DNA from 2 places in the Kytococcus sp. Marseille-QA3725 genome. Region 2 is predicted to be linked to the other one. Evidence: riboswitches for the same ligand, from Rfam matches in the RefSeq annotation. Region 2 holds a riboswitch; the other holds the start of a gene.
What was found. Region 2 has a riboswitch for thiamine pyrophosphate ahead of thiO (glycine oxidase ThiO). Riboswitches for the same ligand answer to the same signal wherever they lie in the genome.

Region 1: it holds a riboswitch for thiamine pyrophosphate, as region 2 does, so the genes downstream of both, thiM (hydroxyethylthiazole kinase) here and thiO (glycine oxidase ThiO) in region 2, are expected to answer to the same signal.

What each region holds. Positions count from the first base shown of each region.
Region 1 is NZ_JBUCLA010000002.1:665,451-670,432, forward strand. Features, by position in the region: gene ACY8FT_RS11270 (phosphodiester glycosidase family protein) at 73-1,803, shown strand; TPP riboswitch at 1,897-1,989, shown strand; gene thiM (hydroxyethylthiazole kinase) at 1,980-2,846, shown strand; gene thiE (thiamine phosphate synthase) at 2,833-3,498, shown strand; gene thiD (bifunctional hydroxymethylpyrimidine kinase/phosphomethylpyrimidine kinase) at 3,495-4,292, shown strand; gene ACY8FT_RS11290 (SRPBCC family protein) at 4,300-4,512, shown strand; gene ACY8FT_RS11295 (GntR family transcriptional regulator) at 4,668-4,982, shown strand, end outside.
Region 2 is NZ_JBUCLA010000001.1:705,324-710,305, reverse strand. Features, by position in the region: gene ACY8FT_RS03215 (alpha/beta fold hydrolase) at 23-832, opposite strand; gene ACY8FT_RS03210 (glutamine amidotransferase) at 941-1,675, shown strand; gene ACY8FT_RS03205 (methyltransferase domain-containing protein) at 1,680-2,870, shown strand; TPP riboswitch at 2,875-2,980, shown strand; gene thiO (glycine oxidase ThiO) at 2,970-4,115, shown strand; gene thiS (sulfur carrier protein ThiS) at 4,112-4,348, shown strand; gene ACY8FT_RS03190 (thiazole synthase) at 4,345-4,982, shown strand, end outside.

The DNA of each region.
Region 1 (4,982 bases), on a different contig from region 2:
CGCCCTCACCGTGCGGTCACACCGTGTTGCTTCACTCCGCGCGTACATCCCTCTCTCCCCCTGGAGTACGTCATGCGACCCCTGTGTCCCGCCCTCCTCGTCTGCGCGACCGCCCTGACCGTCACCGCCCCTGCACCCGCGGTGGCCGCACCCGGGGGTGGCTCGACGTCGACGACCGCCCCCGCACCGGTGATGGGCCAGGCACCCCTGCCCCTGGGTGCACCCGGTCTGACCGAGCACCGTGACGTCCGGCAGCTGGCGCCCGGTGTCACCCAGACCGTCATCGAGCGCGGGGAGGAGGACGCTCCGCAGCAGTGGGTCGTCGAGCTCGCCATCCCAGTGGGGCAGGAGACCCGCCCCGTGTCCAGCCGCGCATACGCTGACGCAGTAGTCGCCGACCTGGCGGCGCACGGCATCGACGCCGAGGCCCAGCTGGTGCGTCAGCAGGGGGCGGTCGACGTGCCCGACGGCCCCCTCGGCTACCGCGTCCGTCTTACCGACGTCGTGGACACGGAGGCGCAGGCCGAGTCGGCGCTCGCCGAGGTCGAGGCGACCGGTCACGAGGGGCGTGTGTGGAACGCGGGGTGGGACGGCGGGACGGCCACGAGGGGCCACTGGACGGTGCGTGTCCTCACCATCGACCCCCGTACCTTCACCGGTGACCTGGAGGCCACCTTCGGAGCCGACCTGCAGCGTCGTGAGAAGACCTCCGAGCTGGCCGCGGGGGCCACGGCGGCCGTGAACGGTGGGTACTTCGTGTTCGACCGGGCCCACGGAGCCGAGGGCGACCCGGCTGGTGTCGGCCAGTACGACGGCGAGGTGCTCAGCGAGCCGGTGGGGGAGCGCCCGTCGATCTCCTTCGATGCCGATGCCAGCGAGGTCTCCGTGGAGCGTCCCCGGTGGGGCGGTACGGCGACCGTGGCCGGTCAGCCGCTGTTGCTCGACGGGGTCAACCGGGTGCCGGGCACGGTGCGGAACTGCGGCGGCCACGGAGACCGGCCGACCGATCTGCCGGTGCACGACACGACCTGCACCGACGAGGACGAGCTCGTCGTCTTCACCGAGCAGTGGGGCGGTTCCACGCCTCGCGGAGCGGGGCGCGAGGTGGTCCTCGATGCCGCATCCGGTGAGGTGCTCGCGGTGAGGGACGGCCGGGGAGCCACGCCCCGGCCCGGTCAGTACGTCGTCCAGGCCACCGGTGATCGGGTGGGCGAGCTGGCCGGGGTGTCCGTGGGGGACCGGCTGCCTGTGAGCACCGGCCTGCTGGGCGCGCCCGGCATGGCGCGTGACGGTGCCATGGCGCTCTCGGGCGGGCCGGAGCTGGTCCGTGACGGGCGGGTGCACGTGACCCTGGCGCAGGACGGCTTCGTGCACGCCGGCAATCCCTCGTTCCAGTACGGCTGGGTGCTCCAGCGCAACCCGCGCACACTCGCCGGTGAGGACTCCGAAGGGCGTCTGCATCTCATCACCATCGACGGGCGCCAGCCCGATGAGCTGGGTGCCTCCATCCCGGAGGCGGCTGCAGTTGCCCGGTCCCTGGGGCTCCAGAGTGCGGTGAATCTGGACGGTGGCGGTTCGACCACGATGGTGGTGGACGGCAAGGTGGCCAACGAGCCGTCCGACGAGGAAGGGGAGCGCGCCGTCGGCGATGCACTCGTCATCACGGCGCCCGAGGGCGGACCCATCGTCGACACGGGCCGCATGCCGGCTGACCGCCGCGTGGAGCTCGGTGCCGTCGGCACCGGCCTGATGCTCGCGGGGGCTGCCACGCTGCGGGTGGCCAGGACGCGTCGCGAGGCCTGAAACAGCCGAGGTCCGTCTCCTCGCTGTGGCCACTGTCCCTTCGCGGCAGTGGCCACAGTGTCGTCGTGGCGGCTGTCGGGATGACCTACGGTGGGCGCCGACGCGGGGTGCCCTGTCCGGGCTGAGATCACACCCGTGGAACCTGATCTCGTTGACACGAGCGGAGGGACGTCATCGTGCAGAACCCACCCGGCCCCGCGGACCCGCGGAGCGCGCCGACGGCACCCAGTGGGGCGGAGGTTGACGGCCGGCCCGCGCCGACTGCCGACGAGCTGGCCACCACCTGGGAGGACGTGCGCACCCGTTCACCGCTGGTGCAGTGCGCGACCAACCGGGTGGCCATGACCCTGAGCGCCAACGTGCTTCTGGCCGCGGGGGCCTCCCCGGCGATGGTGGACACGCCCCGCGAGGCACGGCACTTCGCCGGAGTGGCCGACGCCCTGCTGGTGAACCTGGGCACCCCCACCGAGGAGTCGGTGCTGGGCATCCAGCAGGCCGTGCGCGGCGCCCGGGAGGCCGGCACGCCGTGGGTGCTGGACCCCATCGGCGCCGGTGGGCTGCCCTGGCGCAGTGGTGTGGCACAGCGTCTGCTGGAGCAGGGGCCGACCGTCATCCGGAGCAACGCCTCGGAGGTCATCGGCCTGGCCGGGGGGACCGGTGGCCGGGGTGCGGACAGCACCGCTCGCCCGGAGGACGCGGTCCCGGCCGCGCAGGAGCTGGCCGGGCGGACCGGCGGCGCCGTCGCGGTCAGCGGGGCGGTGGACCACCTGGTCGACCCCGCCCGGCTGCTGCGGCTGCCCCACGGTGACGAGATGCTGACCCGCGTCACGGGCGCCGGCTGTGCCCTCGGTGCCCTGGTGGCCGCATGCACCGCCTGCACCGATGACCCGCTGCGTGCCGCCGCGACCGCGACGGCCGCCTACGGCCTGGCCGCCGAGCGTGCCGCCGGCGCCTCCCGCGGACCGGGCACCTTCGCGGCCGCCCTGCTCGACGAGATCTGGAACCTGACGCCCCAGGAGGTGGCTGACGATGTCTCCCTCTGAGACCGCCGCGGGAACCGAACGCCCCGCGCTCGACCTGACCCTGTACCTCGTCACCGACACGGCCCGCTGCGGTGAGCGTGGCGTGCCGGCGGTGGTGCGCGAGGCGGTGGCCGGCGGCGTCACCTGCGTGCAGCTGCGTGACAAGGAGCTGGACGACGAGGCCTTCGTGCACCTCGGGCTGGAGGTGCGCGAGGCCCTGGCCGGCACCGGCGTGCCACTGCTGCTGGACGACCGCGTGCACCTGGTGCACCGCGTCGGCGCCGACGGCGTCCACATCGGGCAAGAGGACATGCCGCCGGTCATGGCACGGCGCGAGCTGGGGCCGAACGCGCTCATCGGGCTGTCCACCCACTCGGTCGAGGAGGTGCGGGCCGCCAACGAGCTCCCCGAGGGCACGCTGGACTACATCGGCATCGGGCCGGTCTGGCCCACGCCCACCAAGGCGGCGCACGCCCCGGCCATCGGGCCCGAGGGCGCGCGGGCGATGCGCGCCGCGAGTCGCCACCCGGGCGTCGCCATCGGCGGGATCTCGCTGGACAGCCTCGCCGAGCTGCGGGACACCGGCGCCGAGGGCATCGCCGTCGTGCGGGCCCTCTGCACGGCCCCGGACGTGCGCGTGGCCACCAGCGCCTTCCGGGAGGCGTGGCGGTGAGCGCGCCGACCGTGCTGTCCGTCGCCGGGTCGGATCCCTCGGGCGGCGCCGGCATCCAGGCCGACCTCAAGACCTTCAGCGCCCTGGGTGCCTACGGGTGCGCGGCCATGACGGCGCTGACGGCGCAGTCCACGCAGGGGGTCACCGGCATCCACGCGGTGCCTCCGGAGTTCGTGCGCCAGCAGGTGACCACGCTGGTCGACGACGTGCGGCTCGATGCGGTGAAGATCGGCATGCTCGGCACGGTGGAGGTGGCCGAGGCGGTCGCCGGGCTGGTGCGTGAGGTGCTCCGGTGCCCGGTGGTGCTGGACCCGGTGATGGTCTCCACGGCCGGTTCGCGGCTGCTGGACGCCTCCGCCGTCGAAGCGGTGTGCGCCCTGGCGCCGCACGTGGACGTGGTGACGCCGAACGGGCCCGAGGCTGCCGTGATGCTGGGGGTCGACGGGGCGCGGGACGTGGACGAGCAGGTGCGGCAGGCCGTCGAGCTGCAGTGCCGCCTCGGGACGCGGGTGCTGCTCAAGGGCGGTCACCTGCCCGGCGACCCGGTGGTGGACGTCTGGGTCGACGAGGGGCAGGTGCACACCCTCGACGCGCCGCGGGTGCACACGGGGAACACCCACGGCACCGGGTGCACGCTCTCCTCGGCGATCGCGGCGCTGTACCCGCAGCGCGACGGGTGGCTCGAGGCCGTGACCGACGCCAAGGCCTGGCTCACCGAGGCGCTCCGCCACGCGGACGAGCTGCAGGTCGGGCACGGGGCCGGGCCGGTGCACCACTTCCACACGATGTGGTGAGGGGCGCGTGGTCCTGCCCGGCCACGGGCTCGGCCGGGTGAGCCGGCGCCCGTTCGTCTTCCGCTCGGTCTGGCACGAGGCCCGCGATCCCGACGAGGTCTGTGCCCGGTGGGCGGACCCCGTCGCGTACCCCGACTGGTGGGTGGGCGCGCGCTCGGTGTGGCTCACGGGGGAGGGCCGTGGGGAACTCGTCGTGCGCGGCCTGCTGCCGATCTCGTGATCCGCCAGGGCGCCAGGCGCTGTCGCCTCCTGGGTCGAACCTCCCGTGCCGGCCGCCGATCCCGGCCGATTCAGCGTGTCCCATCCAGAGCCCCGGATTGACGCCACCCCCGTTCCATGGTTCATTACTCAAGTAACTAACCAAGGAGGTGTGCGGTGGAGTCGTTCGACGACCGCACGCCCATCTACCTGCAGATCGCCGAGCGCATCCGCCGTGATGTGGCCGCGGGCGAGTTGGGGGAAGGGGACCAGGTGATGTCGACCACGCAATACGCAACGACCCACCGCATCAACCCCGCGACGGCCGGCAAGGCGCTGTCCCTGCTGGTGGACGAGGGTGTGCTGGAGAAGCGCCGCGGGGTGGGCATGTTCGTCACCGCCGGCGCCCGCGACCGGGTGCTGGCCACCCGCCGCGAGGCCTTCTGGGGCGAGGTGTTCGACCCGGCCCTGGCTGAGGCGCGGACACTCGGC
Region 2 (4,982 bases):
CGAGCGACCCCGGGGCACCGCGTCACTCGTCCTCGCCGCCGGTGAGGGACTCCAGCAGGAAGTTCCGCAGGGTCTGGTGGAAGACCTCGGGCTGCTCGGAGTGCACCCAGTGCCCCGAGTCCTTCACGGTCACCAGTCGGGTGCGGGGGAAGAGCTCCTCCATGGCGGGGCGGTACTCCTCCTGCACGTAGTCGGAGTCGCCCCCGGCGATCCACAGCACCGGCCCGTCGAAGGAGTGCTTCCGCAGCTCCTCGGGGAAGCCCATCACCGCGCCGAGGTTCTCCAGCAGCATGTCCAGATTCGCCTTCCACCCCCAGCCGTCCTCGGTCTGCGTGAGGTTCTGCAGCAGGAAGGCGCGCGTGGTGAAGTTCGGGATTCTGGGCTCCAGCGCCTCGTCCACGTCCGACCGGCGCTCGACGGCGTCCAGGTCGAGCTCGGTCATGGAGCCGAGCAGGTGGGTGAACTCGCTGGAGTTCTCCGTGCTCACCGGGGAGATGTCCACCACCGCCAGGCGGTCCACCAGGTCCGGGTGCAGCAGCGCCACGGCCATGGCGACCTTCCCGCCCATCGAGTGGCCGACGACGTTGACCGTGCCCTCCGGCCAGGTCTCCCGGACCGACGCGGCCACGGCCTCGGCCATCTGCACGTAGTCGAACTCCTCGGTGTGCGGGGAGGAGCCGTGGTTCGGCAGGTCGACCAGCAGGCTCGTCGCGTAGTCCGCGAGGTCCTTGCTCACCGTGCGGAAGTTCCGCCCCTGCCCCATGAGGCCGTGGAGGAAGACGATCCGCTCGTCCCCTCCCTCGACGAGCTGGGTGTTCAGGGACAGGGTCATGGGCGACTCCTCGTGCGTCATCGGTCTGGGGGCGGGCGGCCGGGGCCGGGACGGACACGCGGTCCGCCCGGTGGTCGGAGCGGAGCCATTGTGCCGCAGACTGTGCGCATGCTCCCGTTCCTGCTGCTGTCCACCCGTGCGGACGACCGGCTGGCGGACGAGGAGCACCGGGCCGTCGCACGGCACATGGGGGTCCCCCTCGAGCGTGTCGTGCAGCACCGCCTGGAGGCCTTGCCGTTGCCGCCGGAGGCCCACGAGCTGGGGAGCTGGGCGGGCGTCGTCATCGGGGGCAGCCCGTTCACGGCCTCGGACGACCCGGCCGGCAAGAGCCAGGTCCAGCTCCGGGCCGAGGACGAGCTCACCGGGCTGACCGAGCTGCTGGTCCGCGAGGACTTCCCGACCCTGGGCCTCTGCTACGGCGTCGGCGTGCTGGGGCTGCAGCGCGGCGCCGTCGTGGACGGCACGCACGGCGAGCCGCTCGGTGCCCCGACCATCCGCCTGACCGATGCCGCGGCGCACGACGCGCTGCTGGCTGACCTGCCCTGGGAGTTCACCGCCTTCGTCGGCCACAAGGAGGCGATCACGCGGCCCTCGCCCGAGATGGTGGTGCTGGCGAGCTCGGCGGACTGCCCCGTGCAGATGTTCCGCATCGGCCGGCACGTGCGCGCCACCCAGTTCCACCCCGAGCTCGACGCCCGGGGACTGGCCACGCGGGTCGCCGCCTACGCGCACCTGGGCTACTTCGAGCCCTCGCAGTCGCAGGCGCTGGTGGAGATGGCCCGCACCACCGACGTGTCCACGGCCCACCGGGTGCTGAGCGCCTTCGCCCGGGTGTACGGGTGAGCCGATGACGCACCACCTGCCGCTCCTCGAGCCACCGGTCCGCTGCGGGTACCACGCCGCCGGCCGGTGCGCCTCGTGCACCCTCATGGGCACCCCCTACCCCGCCCAGCTGGCCGCGAAGGACCGCACGGTGCGGGAGCTGCTCGCCGAGGTCGTGCCGGGCGCCGCCTGGGAGGCCCCGGTCGCGAGCCCGCCGGAGGGCTTCCGCGCCCGGGCCAAGCTCGTTGTCGGCGGGACCGCCGGTGCGCCGACCCTCGGCATCCTCGACGCGGACGACCAGGGCGTGGACCTGCGCGGGTGCGGCCTGTACCCCGAGGACCTGCGCCCGGTGCTCGACCGGCTCGCGCGCTTCGTCACCCGGGCGGCGCTGCCGCCCTACCGGGTGGACCGCCGCCGGGGCGAGCTGAAGCACCTGGTCGTCACCCGCTCCCCCACCGGTGAGCTCATGCTGCGCATCGTGCTGCGCTCCGAGGGGCCACTGGGCCGCGTGCGCGAGCACCTGCCGGCGCTGCTGGACGACCTGCCGGCGCTGCAGGTGGTGAGCGTCAACCTCCACCCCACCCACGAGGCGACCCTCGCCGGGGACCGCGAGATCCCGCTCACCGAGCAGACCCGGCTGCCGATGCCGATGGGTCCGGTGACGCTGCTGCTGGGCCCGGACGCCTTCTTCCAGACGAACCCCGAGGTCGCCCGCCGGCTCTACGCCCGGGTCACCGAGCTGCTGGTGGCCGCCGGTGCGCGGTCGGTGGCCGACCTCTACTGCGGCGTCGGCGGGTTCGCCCTGCACGCCGCCCACGCGGGACTCGAGGCGGTGGGGGTCGAGATCTCGGCCGACGGCGTCGACTCGGCCTCCCGGGCCGCCCTGGACCAGGGGCTCCCGGCGTGCTTCGTCCGGGCCGACGCGGCCGACCCGGATGCCGTGGTCCGCGCCGCCGGCATCGGCACGCCGGACGGCCCCCGCACCGTGGTGGTCAACCCGCCCCGCCGCGGACTGGGCGACCGGCTGCCCGCCCTGCTCGACCGTGCCGGCGCCGAGGGCGGCCTGGACACCCTCGTCTACTCCTCGTGCAACCCGCGGACCCTCGCACGGGACCTCTTCGCCATGCCGCACTGGCGACCGGAGACCGCCGGGTTGTTCGACATGTTCCCCAACACCGAGCACGCCGAGGTCCTGGTCTCGCTGCGCCCGCACTAGAGTGCTCGCGAACCACGGGAGCCCTGAGGCCGGGCTGAGAGGGCGGAGCACCGCCGACCGTCGAACCTGATCCGGCTCGCACCGGCGGAGGGAGGTCCTGTGTCCGCAGAAGCCCCGGCACCCCGGGTGGAGCCCGACCGCGTCGTCGTCATCGGCGGCGGGCCGATCGGCGCCGCGACGGCCCGGAGGCTGGCCGACGGCACCCGGCAGGTGGTCCTCGTCGACGTGGGCCCCCGGGAGCGAGCCGGTCACCGCGCGGCAGGGATGCTGGCCCCCACCAGCGAGTTCCGCAGCACTGAGCCGGAGGTGCACACCGCCTGCGCCCGTGCCCTGCAGGCCTGGCCGCAGGAGGCCGCGGCGCTGGAGGCCGAGAGCGGCATCGACCTGGACCTGCGGACCGCCGGCACCCTCCACGTGGCCCTGGGCGCCGACGACCTGGCCCGCACCGAGCACCTCGCGCAGGCCGCCCGGCGGGCGGGGCTGGCACCCGAGCCGCTGGACCGTCGCGGGCTGCGCCGCCGGGAGCCGGGTCTGAGCCGCCGGGTGACCGGGGGCCTGGCCGTGCCGGACGACCGCCAGGTGGACCCCCGCCGTCTGGTGGCCGCGCTGCACGCCGCCTGCCGCCGCCGCGGCGTGGAGGTCCTCAGCGACCGTGCACGGGTGGCCCCGGACGGTGTGGTCGAGCTCGGCTCCGGTGAGCGGATCGCGGCCGGCACCGTGGTGGTGTGCGCCGGCGCCCGCACCGACGGGGTGCTCCCACCCACCGTCCCCACCACCGGGACGCGGCCGGTCGCCGGCACCGTGCTGCGCCTGTACGGCAGCGCGACGGCCCCCGTGCCACGACACGTGCTGCGGGGCCGGGTGCAGGACCGGGAGGTGTACCTCGTGCCCCGCACCGACGGCGAACTGGTCATCGGCGCCACCACGGTCGAGCGCGGCTTCGACGAGCGCGTCCCGGCCGGCGAGGTGCTCGACCTGCTCGCCGACGCCGCCGAGCTCTACCCCGCAGTCCGCGAGATGCACCTGGCGGAGTCGCTCGCCGGCTGGCGCCCCACCGGCCACCACGCCCTGCCCGCCGTGGCCGACCACCGCCTGGCCTCCGGCACCCGGCTGCTCCTCGTCACCGGCCACGGGCGCCACGGCATCGTCCTGTGCCACCAGGCCGCCGCCGACGTCGCCGAGCGGCTGCGACAGGAACCCACCCCCACGTCCACCGTCCCCGAGAACGACCAGGAGGCACCATGACCACCCACCAGGACCCGCCGACGGGCGACACCACCATCCGCTTCAACGGTGACGAGCGACACCTGGCACCGGGCACCACCCTCGAGCAGCTCGTCTCCGAGGCGGTCGGGCCGGGTCACGCCGGCGTCGCGGTGGCCGTGGACGAGGAGGTCGTCCCCGCCCCCCGCTGGGCCGGGCGCGTGCTGCAGCAGGGCGAGCGCGTGGAGCTGCTGACCCCGGTGGCCGGCGGATGAACGGGCCGCTCGAGGACCCCGGCTGGGAGGTCGCCGGGACGCGTCTCTCCTCGCGCCTGGTCGCCGGCACCGGCGGCGCGGCGAACCACGCCGTGCTCGCCGACGCGCTGCGGGCCAGCGGCACCGAGCTGACCACCGTCGCCCTGCGCCGGGCCGATCTCGCGGCCGGACCCTCGCTGCTGCAGGTGGTCCGCGACCTCGGACTGCGTGTGCTGCCCAACACCGCCGGCTGCCAGACGGCGCACGAGGCCGTCCTCACCGCCCGGCTGGGGCGTGAGGCGCTCGGCACCGACTGGGTGAAGCTCGAGGTGGTCACCGATCCCGAGACGCTGCTGCCCGACCCGCTGGAGCTCGCCGACGCCGCCGAGCAGCTGGTGGCCGACGGCTTCACCGTCTGGGCCTACACCTCGGACGACCCCGCGCTCGCCCGGCACCTGGAGGACCTCGGCTGCGCGGCGGTGATGCCCGGCGGCTCCCCCATCGGGTCGGGGCTCGGCGTGCTCAACCCGCACAACATCGCCCTCATCTGCTCGCGGGCGAAGGTGCCGGTCGTCCTGGACGCCGGCATCGGCACCGCGAGCGACGCGGCCCTGGCGATGGAGCTCGGTTGCGACGCCGTGCTGCTGGCCACCGC